Regions from separate parts of the Sphingomonas sp. Leaf4 genome, predicted to be linked through region 1. Evidence: riboswitches for the same ligand, from Rfam matches in the RefSeq annotation. Region 1 holds a riboswitch; each other region holds the start of a gene.
What was found. A riboswitch is a leader RNA that binds a small molecule or an ion and turns the genes downstream of it on or off. The one in region 1 is predicted to bind cobalamin.
Positions count from the first base shown of each region.

Region 1 (5,000 bases):
AGGCCGCCTTCGAGGAAGGCATCGATGTCCGCCTGCCGGAACAGGCTGGCGTCGCCGGGTAGCGAGTGTTTGAGCGCGGCGACGGCAAGGCCCCAGCTCGCGGCGGTCGCCTCGTCCTGCCCTGAGATCAGCGCGTGGAGCACGCCGCTGGCAAAGGCGTCGCCGCCGCCGATGCGGTCGACGATGCCCGAAATCGCGACTTCCGCGGTCTGGACGGCATGGGTCGGCGTGTCGATCCGCGCCGACAGCCGGTGGTGGTCGGCGTCGTCGACGTGCCGCGCCGTCGAGGCAATGTGCTTGAGGTTCGGGAAGGCGGCAAAGGCGGCCTGCGCCGCCTCGCGCCGGCGATCCTCGCCATCGCCCGAAAATTGCTCGCCGAGCAGTAGCGATACGTCACGGTGGTTGCCGAACAACAGGTCGGCGAGGCCCACCAGCCGGGTCAGTACCGCGCGCGGATCACTGTCCCATGCGTCCCACAGCCGGGCGCGGTAGTTACCGTCGAACGAGACGGTCAGCCCCTTGGCGCGCGCGGCCTCGGCGGCGGCGATGGCGGCGTTGGCGGTTTCATGGCCAAGCGCCGGGGTGATCCCCGACAGGTGCAACCGGGTGCAGCCGTCGAGCAGCTTGTCCCAGTCCCATGCCGAGGCCGGGGTCGTCGCGAAGCTCGATCCGGCGCGGTCATAGACGATGTCGGAGGCACGCAGCCCCGCGCCGACGCTCAGGAAATACAGCCCCATCCGGCCGTCGCGGGTCAGCACCCGCGAACAATCGACCCCCTGCGCACGCATCGCCGAGACGGCACCGCGCCCGAGCGGGCTGTCGGGAACTGCGCTGGCGCAGGCGGTGGCATGGCCGAGATTGGCCAGACCGACCGCGACATTCGCCTCCGCCCCACCGACGTTCACGTCGAAGCGGCCGCTCTGCATCAGCAGTTCACGGCCCGGCGCGGTCAGCCGCAGCAACAGTTCCCCGAAACACAGGATCATCGCGCGAGCCACCCCCCATCGACCGCCAGGACATGGCCGTTTACATAGTCGGAGGCAGCCGAGGCAAGGAATACCGCCGCCCCGCCCAGATCGCCGGCATCGCCCCAGCGCGCCGCCGGGATGCGTTCAAGGATCTGGCGGTTGCGCGTCTCGTCCGCCTGCAACGCGGCGGTGTTGTTGGTGGCGATATAGCCGGGCGCGATGGCGTTCACGTTGACGCCCTTGGCCGCCCATTCGTTCGCCAGCAGCTTGGTGAGGCCGCCGATGCCCGATTTGGACGCGGTGTAGCTCGGCACGCGCACCCCGCCCTGAAAGGTCAGCATCGAGGCGATGTTGATGACCTTGCCCCGCCCCTGCGCCACCATATGGCGGCCGGCGGCTTGGCTGAGGAAGAAAACCGATTTGAGGTTGGTGTCGATGACCGCGTCCCAGTCCTCTTCGGTGAAGTCGAGGCTGTCGTTGCGGCGGATGATGCCGGCGTTGTTGACGAGGATGTCGAGCCCGCCGAGCGTGTCGAGCGTCTGCTCGACGACACCCTGTACGGGCGCGATGGTCGACAGGTCGGCGGAGACGATTTCCGCCTTGCGCCCGAGCGCACGCGCCTTGTTCGCCGTGTCGGTCGCGGGCGTGCGACCGATCAGCGCGACATCGGCCCCGGCGGCGGCGAGCGCCAGCGCGATTGCCTGGCCGATGCCGGTGTTGGCTCCGGTGATCGCCGCGACGCGGCCGGTGAGGTCGAAGGGGTTTACCATCGTTCTCAACCCTTTACGCGAGCTGGCAGATGTCGAGGACCTTCATGTCGGTATAGTCCTGGTTCTCGCCGGCCATCGCCCAGATGAAGGCATAGGCGCGGGTGCCCGACCCCATGTGGACCGACCATGGCGGGCTGATGACGGCTTCCTCGTTGCCCATGACGATGTGGCGCATCGCTTCGCCTTCGCCCATGTAGTGGAACACCTTGTCGTTCTCGGTCGGCAGTTCGAAGTAGAAATAGATTTCGCTGCGGCGCTCGTGGATGTGCGGGGGCATGGTGTTCCACACGCTGCCGGGCTTGAGCACGGTCAGGCCCATGACGAGCTGCGCCGAATCACACACGCCGGGGATGACGAGCTGGAAGATCGTCCGCTCGTTCGATTCCTCCAGGCTGCCGCGCTCCAGCGCATTGGCATCGGCGATGCCGAGCTTGCGGGTGGTGAAGCCTCTGTGCGCCGGGCACGATGCGATGTAGAAGCGCGCGCCCTGCCCGCCGAATTCGACGTCGGTCGCACCCATGGTGACGTAGACGCAGTCCTTGTTGCCGAGCGTGAAGCTCTCGCCGTCGACGGTCAGCGTGCCCTCGGCGTCGCCGACGTTGACCACCGCCATTTCGCGGCGTTCGAGAAACGGATGCCCCTCCGCCGACTTCGGTTCGGTCTGGGTCGGGAGCTTGACCGGAGCATCGCCCACCGCGACGCCGCCGATCACGAAACGGTCGGCGTGGGTGTAGTTCAGGACGCATTCGCCCTCACGGAACAGGCCTTCGATCAGATAGCGGTCGCGCAATTCCTCGTTCGAGACGCATTCCATCATGTCGGGATGGGTGGCGTAATAGGTGCGGTCGAACATGGCTCTCTCCTGACGTGGGAAACCGGTATCAATCGGGGTGTTCCCCGCTGCCGGCGCTGTGCGTTGAACTCGATAAACCCTGTCCTAATGCCGCCTGCCGCCCGCGTCGACCGGTTTTTGCGGAGCGTCCGGCCGTCGTTCGGGAGATCGTTGGAAATCCGCGATTTGTGGCATTCCACGGCGTAAATTCCGATGGATGAACTCCGCTTCCACAATGCGAACAGAAAATTCCAAAACCGGTGAAATGCGCGTGTTCAACTTCGCGATTCTGACACCGGTTTCCCCAAACTGCCCCCGGCCGGTTGCTTGCCATGGCCGGGCCGGCCGCGTAGAGGCCGCGCCGGTTCCGGCAAAATCCGGGGCCGATGCACGCCGGTGTTCCTTCGGGAGCTTAAAACGGGAATGCGGTGCGGGGACCTGTCCCCAAGACCGCGGCTGTCCCTGCAACTGTGAGCGGTGAGCGCGACTGCACGTTGGTCCCCGAACAGGGATCGACAGCCACTGGGGTTTCCCGGGAAGGCGTCAGACCCGCGCGACGACCCGCGAGCCAGGAGACCTGCCGGCGCGTGGTCGCTTCTGCCTTTGGCCCAGTGGAGGCCGGGGCCGGTTCTCCGTGTGGAGCGACGAACCCATGCGCGGCGGGGGCCGCACCGGGGTTGGTCGTGGGTCCGCGCGCCAGGGGGGTGCCGTCGGCCGCGCCACCCATGGCCGCAGCGATGCGGCCCGCCCCGCCGTGTCGCTCCTGCGCATCCCCGGGGAAGACCAGATGTTGAAGACCACGCTGACCCTGACCGCGCTGCTCGCCAGCGCGTCCGCCTTTGCCCAGGCGTTGCCGGGCGATACGCCGGTCGACGAGGCCGACCCGATCATCGTCACCGGCACCCGCGCATTGGATGGCACGCCCGCCGACCTGCTTGGGTCGAGCTACACGCTGCTGGGCGCAGAGGATCTGGAGAACCGCCAGACCCGTGTCGTCAGCGACATCCTGCGCGACGTGCCGGGCGTGGCGGTCAGCCGGTCGGGCGGGGTCGGCGGCTTCACCCAGGTGCGGCTGCGCGGGACCGAGGCGAACCACACGTTGGTCCTGATCGACGGGATCGAGGCGTCCGACCCGTTCCTCGGCGAGTTCGATTTCTCGACACTGATCGCCGACGACGTCGCCCGGATCGAGGTGCTGCGCGGCCAGCAGTCGGCGACCTATGGCTCGGACGCGATCGGCGGCGTGATCCATTACATCACCGCCAATGGTGCCGACGCGCCGGGCGTGCGCGGGCGGATCGAGGGCGGGTCGTTCGGCACCGTCAGCGGCGCGGCGCGGATCGGCGGCGTGGCGAGCGGCCTCGACTATGTCCTGTCGGGCGCGTTCCTCGACACCGACGGCACGCCATCGGCGCGGCGTGGCATCGGCGACCGTGACCTGAGCGCCGGCAACCGCCAGCTCGCGGGCAAGCTCGCCTATGAGCTCGCCCCCAATCTGCGCCTGTTCGCGACGGGCCGTTATGCGCGGTTGCAGGCCGATACCAACCCGCAGGATTTCGACTTCACCTCGCCCACCTATGGCTTCGTGGTCGACGGCAGCGACAGCACGACCTCGCGCAGCTTCCTGGGGCTGGCCCGCGCCGAACTCGATCTGATGGACGAGGCGTGGACGCAGGCGGCGACCGTCCAGTTGAACGACACCCATCGCAACAGCCGCACCGATGGAAACCTGACCTCCGACAATCGCGGCGAGCGGTTCAAGGCGGCGTATGATTCGACCTATCGACTGGTCGCGGGCACGTTGACCCACGCCTTTACCGTCGCCGCCGATTTCGAGCGTGAGCGGTTCCGGTCGGTCGCGGTGTTCGCGCCCTCGCCCGCCAACCTCGGCCGCAGCACCGACAACACCGGCATCGTCGGCGAATATGACCTGCGCGTCGGCGACAAGGCGGGCTTCGGCGCGTCGATCCGCCGCGACCTGAACAACCGGTTCGAGGATGCGACGACGTGGCGGGTGCGTGGCAGCTATGCGCTGTCGCCGCTGGTGCGCGTCCGCGCCGCCGCTGGATCGGGCATCAAGAACCCGACCAATTATGAACTGTTCGGCTTCGATCCGCGCAGCTTCATCGGCAATCCGAACCTGAAGCCCGAAACGTCGCAAGGCATCGAGGGCGGCGTCGACCTGACCCCGGCCGCCGGCGTGCGCGTGGGCGCGACGCTGTTCCGTTCGGTGCTGCGCGACGAGATCTATTCGACCTTTTCGCCGAGCTTCGTCGTGTCGCCCGCCAACCGGACGACGCGCTCGCGCCAGCGCGGGGTCGAGCTGTTCGCGCATGCGCCGCTGGGCTACGGCTTCGTTGCCGACCTCGCCTATACCTATCTCGACGCGATCGAGGCGGGGCGCGAGGAAGTGCGCCGGCCGCCGCATAT
Region 1 covers NZ_CAKLBB010000012.1:100,957-105,956, forward strand. The annotation lists gene LRA89_RS17070 (sugar kinase) at 1-986, opposite strand, end outside; gene kduD (2-dehydro-3-deoxy-D-gluconate 5-dehydrogenase KduD) at 983-1,738, opposite strand; gene kduI (5-dehydro-4-deoxy-D-glucuronate isomerase) at 1,752-2,591, opposite strand; cobalamin riboswitch at 2,948-3,169, shown strand; gene LRA89_RS17085 (TonB-dependent receptor plug domain-containing protein) at 3,358-5,000, shown strand, end outside.

Region 2 (5,000 bases), on a different contig from region 1:
CGACCGAATTGTCGACGCCGTTTGATCCCGAACACCCGGCGACGCCCGCCGCCAGAACCAGTCCGAATGCTGCAACGATGGTCTTCAACCTGCTTCTCCCGAAATTCGCCGGTCGCGGTCGCCCCCGGCGTCGCGAGCCGCCTTTGCTGGCGGTAGGGCTATCCTAGCCGGCTGGCGGACGATGGCACTATTCCCATTCGTTTAGTGGGATAATGTTTACCTTTAGGCGACGTGACAAGAATGCTGGCTTGGCCGACACTCGCCGACGATGATGGCTGGACGGGGATCGATATGCGCAAGGCCGCGGTACTATTCGGGTTATTGGTGGCTGCCCCGGCAATGGCGCAAACGGACCGGGTAGAGGAACGTAGCGCCTCCGCGCTGGCGGACGACATGGCCGCCGGCCGCACCACCGCCGAGGCGCTGACCCGCGCCTATCTGACGCGGATCGAGGCGATGAACCGCAAGGGGCCGAGCCTGCGCGCGGTGATCGCGATCAACCCGCAGGCAGTCGCCGAGGCGCGCGCCCGCGATGCCGAGCGGCGCGCCGGGCAGTTCCGTGGACCGCTCCACGGTATACCGGTGCTCATCAAGGACAATATCGAGACGCGCGAGAATGCGACGACGGCCGGCAGCCTCGCGCTCGCCGACAATCGCACCGGGCGCGATGCGCCGGTCGTCGCGCGGCTGCGCGCGGCGGGCGCGGTGATCCTCGGCAAGACCAACCTGTCGGAATGGGCCAACATCCGCTCGAACGCCTCGATGAGCGGGTGGAGCGCGGTCGGCGGTCTTGTGCGCAATCCCTATGCGCTCGATCGGACGTCGTGCGGGTCGTCGTCGGGCACCGGCGCGGCGATCGCCGCCAGTTTCGCGGCGATCGGGGTGGGCACCGAAACCGACGGGTCGGTCGTCTGTCCCTCGGCGATGAACGGGCTGGTCGGGCTGAAACCGACGATCGGCCTCGTCAGCCGGACGCATGTCGTGCCGATCAGCCATAGCCAGGATACGCCAGGGCCGATGGGACGCAGCGTGCGCGACGTGGCGCTGCTGATGACCGCGATGGCTGGCAGCGACCCCGCCGACCCGGCGACGCAGAGTGCCGACACCCGGCGGCGCGACTATGCCGCCGGCCTGTCGGCGGGCGCGCTGCGCGGCATGCGGATCGCGGTGTTGCGCCCGGCGATGCCCAAGGCGCTGGCCGACGCCTATGACCGTGCGCTCGGTTGCCTGCGCGGCGCGGGCGCGGTGCTGGTGGAGGCGACGCTGCCCGACCTGCCGGGACTGGGCGAGCAGGAGCTGACGGTGCTCAAGGCCGAGTTGAAGGCCGACCTCGACGCCTATCTGGCGACGACCCCGGCGAGTGTGCGGACCCGGACGCTGGCCGACGTGATCGCCTTCAACGAACGCGAAGCGCCACGCGAGCATCGCTATTTCGGGCAGGAGCTGTTCGTCGCGGCGCAGGCGATGCCGGGGCTGGACGATCCCGCCTATCGCAAAGCGCGCAGCGATGGGCAGGCGCGGGCGGCGGGCGCGATCGACGGCGTGCTGACGGCGGCGAACGCGCAGGCGATCGTGTCGCCGACCTATGGGCTGCCATGGCTGTCGGACCCGGTGAACGGCGACCAGTTCTCCGGCCCGTCGGCCAGCCAGTTGCCGGCGATGTCGGGCTATCCGCATCTGACGGTGCCGATGGGGCTGGCGCTTGGCCTGCCGGTCGGGCTGTCGTTCATCGGAACGGCGAACAGCGATGCGCTGCTGATCGGCGCGGGCTATGCCTATGAACAGGCCGCCGCCGCGCGGGTCGCGCCGACCTATGCCGAGCATGTGCCCGACAATCCGGGGACGGCGCGCGACTGATCGCGGTTGACGCGGGGGACGCACCGGCCGAAGGGCAGGGGGTTCGAGGTTCTTCGGCCGGCGTCGCCGGGCGGAGCTAAGACGGGAAGCCGGTGCGATGCCGGCGCTGCCCCCGCAACTGTAAGCGGCGAGTGGACGACCCCCTGCGTGTCACTGGTGCCTCGCGTGCTGGGAAGGCCGGGTCGCTCCGCACCGACCCGCGAGCCAGGAGACCTGCCTTGGACGCCATACCACTCACCGGCGGGGTGCCCGGTCGGGTCGCGTCATCGCCCGCCGTCGGTGTGTCCGGCGGTATCGCATCGCGTCCGGTCCGCGTCTCCGCTCCAGTATCGAGAACGCCCGTGACCGACACCCCATCCTTCGACCTGCAACCGCCGGCCAGCCCCGTCCGGCTGGTCGACATCGTCTTTCCCGGCGATACCAACCATCACGGCACGCTGTTCGGCGGGGTGGCGCTGGCGCATATGGATAAGGTCGCGTTCCTCGCCGCCTCGCGCCATGGCCGCGCGTCGTTCGTCACCGCATCGTCGCAGAAGATCGATTTCGCGCAGCCCGCCCGCCACGGCGACATTGTGGAAGTGACCGGGCGGGTCGTGCGGGTCGGCACCAGTTCGCTCGACGTCGAGGTCGAGCTGGTCGCCGAGGCGCCGGTGTCGGGTGAGCGGCGGCTGTGTACGCGCGGGCGCTTCACGCTGGTCGCGGTGAAGGATGGCGGGGTTCGCCTGCCGCTGCCGCCGGTGCCGGCGTATGACGAGGAACCGACCGACGTGCTGCGCATGGTCGACATCGTGTTCCCCACGCAGACCAGCCATTACGGCACGCTGTATGGTGGCGATGCGCTGAAAATGATGGGCAAGGCCGCGTTCATCGCCTCGACCCGCCATGCGCGCGGGGTGATGGTGATGGCGGCATCGGACCGGATCGATTTCACCTCGCCGATCCGCGAGGGCGAAATGGTCGAGCTGAGCGCGCAGGTGCGGATGGCGGGGCGCAGTTCGGTACGGATCGGCGTCGACCTCGCCGCCGAGGACCTGCTGACCGGGGCAAGGCGGCACGCCGCCACCGCGCTGTTCACGATGGTCAGCGTCGATGCGGCTGGCCGGGCGACGCCGTTTTCCGGCGGTTAGGCTGGTGAAACCGTCGCCTTGGCAAAGGACGTTGGTTTCGAGGTAGCGTGATCGGCCGCTACCCCCCTGCCGCCGCCAGCGTTTCGCGCACGCGCGCCAGCGCGGCGGCTTCGGGTGCAGCCTCGCCCATCAATTCCCATGCGCCGCTGATCGCGAAGGCGCAGTGGCCGTGAACGGTGGCGATCAGCGAGCGGGCAAGTGCGACCACCGCGTCGTCGATCGGCCGGCCGAGCGCCCCGGCGACCTCCTGCACGACGATCTTGGTGAGCAGGCCGCGCCCGGTCTCATCCGCTTCGCTCAGATTCATGTCGGGCGGCAGGCGGTGGTCGTAGATCGCCGTCCACAAATGGGTGTGCTCGCGCGCGAAACCGAAATAGCCGTCGACCAGCGCCGCGATCCGATCGCCATCGCCGGCTGCCAGCCGTTCTTCCAGATACGCCGCCCACAGCCCGAAGCTGCGGGTATTGATCGCCGCGATCAGCCGGTCGGCGGTGCCGTGGACATTGTGGATCGTGCCGATCGAATAGCCGATCCGCCGTGCCACCTCGCGTGCCGAAAAGCCGCTCAACCCCACTTCGGCGACAAGGCCGGACCCGGCGTCGAGGATCAGGGTTTCGAGTTCGCTGCGGCTATGATCGGATCGGCGGCCCATGCCCCCTTTCTAAAACTAAAATTGAGCGCCGTCCAATTATTATATTGAGCGATGCTCATTTATCATTATGATCGCGACTCGTAATCGGATCGGCCCGGCCGGTCCCGTTAAGCTTTTGCCGCTATCGCTCACGTTCGAGGGAGCTTTTGATCATGTCCGCACCTGATCTGTCGCTGCTGGGCAAGCGCCGCTTCGCACCGTTGTTCGCCGTCCAGTTCCTGGGCGCGTTCAACGACAATCTGTTGAAGTTCGCGCTGCTGTTCCTGGCCAATTTCACGCTGTACCGCGCCGCGCCCGACAAGGCGGAGCTGCTGGCGACGGTGGCGACCGGGCTGTTCATCCTGCCCTATTTCCTGCTGTCGGCGCTGGCCGGGCAGTTGGCCGACAAATGGGACAAGGCGCGGCTGATCCGCTGGATCAAGGCGGCCGAGATCGCGATCATGACGCTGGCGCTGGCCGGTTTCTGGTTTCAGTCGGTGCCGGTGCTGCTGACCTGCCTGTTCCTGATGGGGGTGCACTCGACGCTGTTCGGGCCGGTCAAATATTCGATCCTGCCGCAACAGCTCGGCAGCCATGAACTGATGGGCGGCACCGGGCTGATCGAGGCGGGGACGTTCCTCGCGATCCTCGGCGGGCAGTTGCTCGGCGGCATCCTTCCGGCATGGGAGGCGGGCCTGGTGGCGGTCGGCATCGCCGTGCTCGGCTTCCTCGTCAGCCTTGCCGTTCCGTCCGCCCCGTCGCAGGCGCCGGGGGTGCGGATCGACCGCAACCTGTGGCGTGGCACCTGGGACATCCTGTCGGTCGCGCGGGCCGGGCGCGGGGTGTGGCTGGCGATCCTCGGCATTAGCTGGTTCTTCGCGATCGGCGCGATCCTGCTGTCCGAATTCGCACCGCTGGTCAGCGGCACGCTGCACGCCGGGGCAGGGGTGGTGACACTGTTCCTGCTGGTGTTCTCGGTGTCGGTCGCGACTGGTTCGCTGGTCGTCAACAAGCTGCTCGGCGGCGAAGTGTCGGCGCGCTACGTTCCGGCGGCGGCGCTGGGCATGGCGGTGTTCCTGATCGACCTGTGGATCGCGACGCGCGGCTTCGCGCCGGGCGTGGCGGGCGCGGACGTGCCGGCGTTTCTCACCACACCGGGCAGTTGGCATATCCTTGTCGCGCTGGCGGGCATCGCACTGTCGGGTGGGGTGTTCATCGTGCCGCTCTATGCCATCCTGCAGGTCCACAGCGAACCCGCCGAACGCTCGCGGGTGATCGCGGCGAACAACATCGTCAACGCGATCGTCACCGTCGCGATGGTCGGGGTCGTCACCGGCCTGCTCGCCTCGGGCACGTCGGTGCCGGGAGTCATCGGTGCGATGGGG
Region 2 covers NZ_CAKLBB010000026.1:5,665-10,664, forward strand. The annotation lists gene LRA89_RS20215 (hypothetical protein) at 1-88, opposite strand, end outside; gene LRA89_RS20220 (amidase) at 292-1,857, shown strand; cobalamin riboswitch at 1,887-2,092, shown strand; gene LRA89_RS20225 (acyl-CoA thioesterase) at 2,199-2,984, shown strand; gene LRA89_RS20230 (TetR/AcrR family transcriptional regulator) at 3,043-3,636, opposite strand; gene LRA89_RS20235 (acyl-[ACP]--phospholipid O-acyltransferase) at 3,789-5,000, shown strand, end outside.
Region 2: linked by a shared signal. The riboswitch ahead of LRA89_RS20225 (acyl-CoA thioesterase) and the one ahead of LRA89_RS17085 (TonB-dependent receptor plug domain-containing protein) in region 1 are both predicted to bind cobalamin.

Region 3 (5,000 bases), on a different contig from region 1:
CGCGGTGGCGGCCTGGGCGTGGCCGAGGAACGAGATGCCGATCCGCCCCAGCGTGCGAAGCTGTGCCCATGTCGCCGATCCGTGGCGGATGCACACCGATACCAACGGCGGCGCGATCGAGATGGCGACGAACGCGCTGGCCGTCATGCCGACCGGCCGGTCGCCGTCCATCGCGCACAGCGCGGTGACGCCGGTCGGGAAGTGGCCGAACAGCCGGCGCAGGTCGGTGTCGTCGCCGGGCGCGCGTAACGCATCGATCGCGCAAGGGGCGGGGGCGGGGGTCATGCCGCCACCTCCGCCGGCATGGCGGCCGGAGCGGTGCGCAGCGCATAGCGCCGGGCGAGCGCGGCACAGACCATCAACTGCATCTGGTGGAACAGCATCAGCGGCAGGACGATCAGCCCGACCGTGGCCGCCGGGAACAGGATGTTGGCGATCGGCAGTCCGCTCGCCATGCTCTTCTTGGAACCGCAGAACACGATCGCGATCTCGTCCTCCCTCGAAAAGCGCAGCAGCCGGCTCGCTATGGTGGTGAAGCCCAGCACCATCGCCAGCAGCGCACCGTCGAGCAGGAGGACCAGCCCCAGGTCCCGCGGCGTCACCCGGCTCCAGATGCCGGCGACCATGCCCGCGCTGAACGCCGCATAGACGACCAGCAGGATCGATCCGCGATCGACCAGCATCGTCAGCGTCTTCTTCCCCGCCAGCCAGTCGCCGATCAGCGGCCGCGCGCACTGGCCGACCACGAACGGCAGCAAAATCTGCAACGCGATGTCGCCGATCGCGTCGAGCGACATTCCGCCCGCCGCCGTGCCGAGCAGCAGCGTCGCCAGCACCGGGGTCAGCACCACCCCGACCAGGTTGGACAACGACGCGCAGCACAGCGCCGCCGCGACATTGCCGCGCGCGATCGAGGTGAAGGCGATCGACGACTGCACCGTCGAGGGCAGCAGCGCGACGAACACCAGCCCGGTGACGAGCCCGTCGTCGACATGGCCCTTGAGCGCGGCCATCATGCCCAGGCCGATCAGCGGAAAGACGGCGAAGGTCGTGGCGAACACCAGCGCCTGCAACCGCCAGTGCAGCATGCCTACCCAGATCGCCTGCCGCGACAGCCGCGCGCCATACAGGAAGAACAGCAGCGCGATGGCGCCATGCACCACCAGATCGAGCAGGTCCTTCGCCGGCCCGCGCGCGGGGAACAGCGCGGCGAGCGCGACCATGCCCATGATCGCGACGATATAGCCGTCGGGGCGCAGCCGGCGCAGGAGTGTCGTCAACCGTGGTCCCCCAGTTCGGCGCGGACGATCGCCGCGCCCGCGCACAGCGCGTTCAGCTTGCCGCGCGCCACGCCCTGCGACAGCGGGGCCATGCCGCAATTCGTCGCGGGATATAATTTGTCGGCATCGACGAACGCCAGCGCCCGGCGCAGCGTGTCGGCGACTTCCTCGGGCGTCTCGATCGCGTCGCTCGCCACGTCGATCGCGCCGACCATCACCGTCTTGCCGCGCACCAGCTCGATCAGCTCCATCGGCACGCGCGAATTGTGACATTCGAGCGAGATGATGTCGATCGACGAGCGCTGCAGGTTGGGGAAGGTTTCCTCATATTGCCGCCACTGCGACCCCAGCGTCTTCTTCCATTCGGTATTGGCCTTGATGCCATAGCCATAGCAGATGTGAACGGCGGTCCGCGCCTTCAGCCCCTGCGCCGCGCGTTCGAGCGTGGCGATGCCCCAGTCGTTCGCCTCGTCGAAGAACACGTTGAACGCCGGTTCGTCGAACTGGATGATGTCGACGCCCACCGCCTCCAGCTCGCGCGCCTCGTCGTTCAGGATGCAGGCGAATTCCCATGCCAGCTTCTCGCGGCTGCGGTAATGGCCGTCGTACAGCGTGTCGATCATCGTCATCGGACCCGGCAGCGTCCATTTGATCGGCTGCGTGGTCTGCGCGCGCAGGAAGCGCGCGTCGTCGACGAACACCGGTTTCGGCCGCGACACCGCGCCGACCACGCTCGGCACGCTGGCGTCGTAGCGGTTGCGGATGCGCATCACCTCGCGCTTCTCGAAATCGACGCCGTCCAGATGCTCGACGAAGGTCGTCACGAAATGCTGGCGCGTCTGTTCGCCGTCGCCGACGATGGCGATGCCCGCCTGCCGCTGATCCTCGACCGCGAGGCGCAGCGCGTCGCGCTTGCCCGCGACCAGTTCGTCGCCTTCGAGCTTCCACGGCGACCACAAGGTTTCCGGTTCGGCCAGCCAGAGCGGTTTGGGCAGACTGCCCGCAGTGGTGGTCGGCAACAACATCGTCATGATCGGGTGTCCTGTATTCGTGGTGCCGCTCTTGCGTCCGGTCGACCTTCGACCCGGAACGCCGGAACCGCTGCTCCCCTCCCTGACAAGGGAGGGGCTGGGGGTGGGTCGGCCTGCGAGGAAACGGGAGCGCGCCCAACCGGCCGACCCACCCCCGCCCCCTCCCTTGTCAGGGAGGGGAGACGCCGAACCCGGCCTATGCGTCCGAGAACAGCCGTTCGAGCAGCGCGCCGTGCGGGGCGATGAGCTGTTCCTCGGCGAAGCGGCCCTGTTCGACCGCCAGTCGGGCGCGTTCCTCGCGGTCGTAGACGATGCGGGTCAGCGAATAATCCTGCCACGTCAGGCTGGGGCGATAGCATTCCGCCGCGACCGAATTGGCGTTGTAGATTTCGGGGCGATAGATTTTCTGGAACGTCTCCATCGTCGCGACCGTGCTGGCGAGTTCGAGGTTGGTGTAATCGCCGACCAGATCGCCGCTGTGATAGAAGGCGAGCGGCGCGACCGCGTGTGGCGGCATGAAATAGCGCGCCTTCAGCCCCATCTTCGCGAAATAGGCATCGGTCGGCGACGACCGGTCGTTGCGATATTCGACCCCCAGGATCGGATGGACGTTGGCGCTGCGGTGATACACCTCGCGGCTCGATACGCTGAGGCAGATGACCGGCGGCTTGGCGAACCGCTCGCGATAGGCCGCCGAGTGCAGGAACAGCTTGAACAGCTTGCCGTGCAGTTCGCCGAAGCGCACCGGCGCGCCGGCGCCATGCTGCTTCAGATGGTCGGGCAGCACCACGCTGAAATCATAATCGCGGACATAGGAGGAGAAATTGTTGCCGACCATGCCGGGCACGCGCTCGCCGCCGACCTTGTCGACGATCGTCGTCTGCAGCACCTCGATCAGCGGAAACGCCCGGTCGCGCCCGTCGTCGTCGATCGTCAGCGCAGCCGACACGATGTCGAGGTCGAGGCCGTAGCGGTCGCCGGCCGGATTGTCCCAGTGCATCAGCGTGTTGAAGCGATTGTCGATCATCGCCAGCGTATTGCGCAGGTTTTCGCGGCACCGTTCGCCGCGCGCCAGATTGGCGAAATTGGTGGTGATGCGCGTGTTGTCGACGGGCCGATAGTCCTCGTCGAAAGGCATGCTGCTGATCGTGAAACTACACCCGCCGTCGGCCATGACTCACCTGCTTTTGCCGGACGGGGGCGCCGACGGCAGAACGCGCAGGGCGTGACGCGACCCGGACGGCGATTGCCGCAGGGCCGTGGCGTCGAAGCGCGATCCACCGGAGGAACCCCCGTCCGAGGAACATATGGCGTCGGAGGCAGGTCTCCTGGCTCACGGGTCGACACGGCGGTTCCGGCCTTCCCGGGCTTCGTCAAAAGCCCAGTGACACGAAAAGGAACCGCCGCTCACCGCTTACAGTTGCGGGGGCAGCGCCGGATTTTGCCCTGACAAGACATCACCGGCTTCCCGTCTTAGCCCCGTCGCCATCGCTGGAACGGGGAACCTCGACAACCGCCTTCAACACCATCGCCCGACGACTGTCAATGACGATATAAAGATATGTTTATATCGTTGAATGGTCGAATACGAACCGGTCCCCGCGATAGGTGCGGACCGCGTTGCCGCGCTCCAGCTCGCGGTTGCGTGTCCACAGGGTACGCTGGTCGCTGGCGTCGCGGTCGTCGCGCAGCGCGTCAAACAGCAAAGCGAGTTTCAGCCGGGCGATCCTGCGGTTGGCGAACTGGGATCGCTGCTCCTGCGAAAAGGCGGTGAGGCCGGTCGGGCTATGGGTGGCGCGCACCGCGCTGTCGGTCTTGTTGACATGCTGGCCGCCCGGCCCCGACGCGCGCAGCGTCTGGTAGCGGATGTCGGCGTCGCGCAGCGCGGGCACGTCGCCGTCGGCGGGCGCGCGGGTCGCGGCGACGAACCAGTTGCGCCGCCGGTGGAGCGGGCGAAGCGTACTGGCCCCGATCCAGCGGATCGTGCCGCACCGCGCGGCGACGAACGCTTCCGCGCCGTCGCCCGCCACCCGCAACAGCACCGACGCGGCGGCATCGCCGACCGGCTCGACCGGTTCGCACACGAGGCCCGCCGCCGCCGCCTCGCGCGCCCAGACCCGGACCAGTCGGCCGACGACCCATTCGCACTCCGCCGGCCCCTGACCGGCGGAGAGGTGCAGGATGATCTCGCTCATGGCCGCCTCGTCTTGTAGGTGAGCAGCGGGCGGAGCGTGGCGACCGGTTCGACCAGTTCGGCATCGGTCAGGTCGCGCACCACCTGATGGATGTCCTTGTACGCCTGCGGGGCCTCCTCATAGATCAGGTCGCGATCCTCGCAGATGACGCGGCTGCCGAGTTTGGTCCGTTCGAGGTCGGCGATGCGGAAGCGGCCCGACAATCTGCCGCGCGCCTCGCTCCGGCTCCATTTGCGGCCGGCACCATGCGCCAGCGAATGGAGCGCCTCGCCCGCACGGGCATCGATCGGCCGGACGAGATAGGTCAGGTCGCCGCGCGATCCGGGGATGACGATCATCCCCCGATCGGCGGGTGCCGCGCCCTTGCGGTGGAGCCACCCGCCCCGATACGGCGTGACGCTGTTGTGGCAGATGTCGAGCAGGCGCACGCCGTCGCCGCCGATCCGGTCGAGGAACCGTTCGGCGATGGCCGCGCGGTTCAGGATCGCCCAGCG
Region 3 covers NZ_CAKLBB010000011.1:34,889-39,888, forward strand. The annotation lists gene LRA89_RS16195 (flavin reductase family protein) at 1-285, opposite strand, end outside; gene LRA89_RS16200 (bile acid:sodium symporter family protein) at 282-1,280, opposite strand; gene LRA89_RS16205 (methionine synthase) at 1,277-2,311, opposite strand; gene LRA89_RS16210 (putative oxygenase MesX) at 2,508-3,485, opposite strand; cobalamin riboswitch at 3,613-3,835, opposite strand; gene prfH (peptide chain release factor H) at 3,877-4,506, opposite strand; gene LRA89_RS16220 (RNA ligase RtcB family protein) at 4,503-5,000, opposite strand, start outside.
Region 3: linked by a shared signal. The riboswitch ahead of LRA89_RS16210 (putative oxygenase MesX) and the one ahead of LRA89_RS17085 (TonB-dependent receptor plug domain-containing protein) in region 1 are both predicted to bind cobalamin.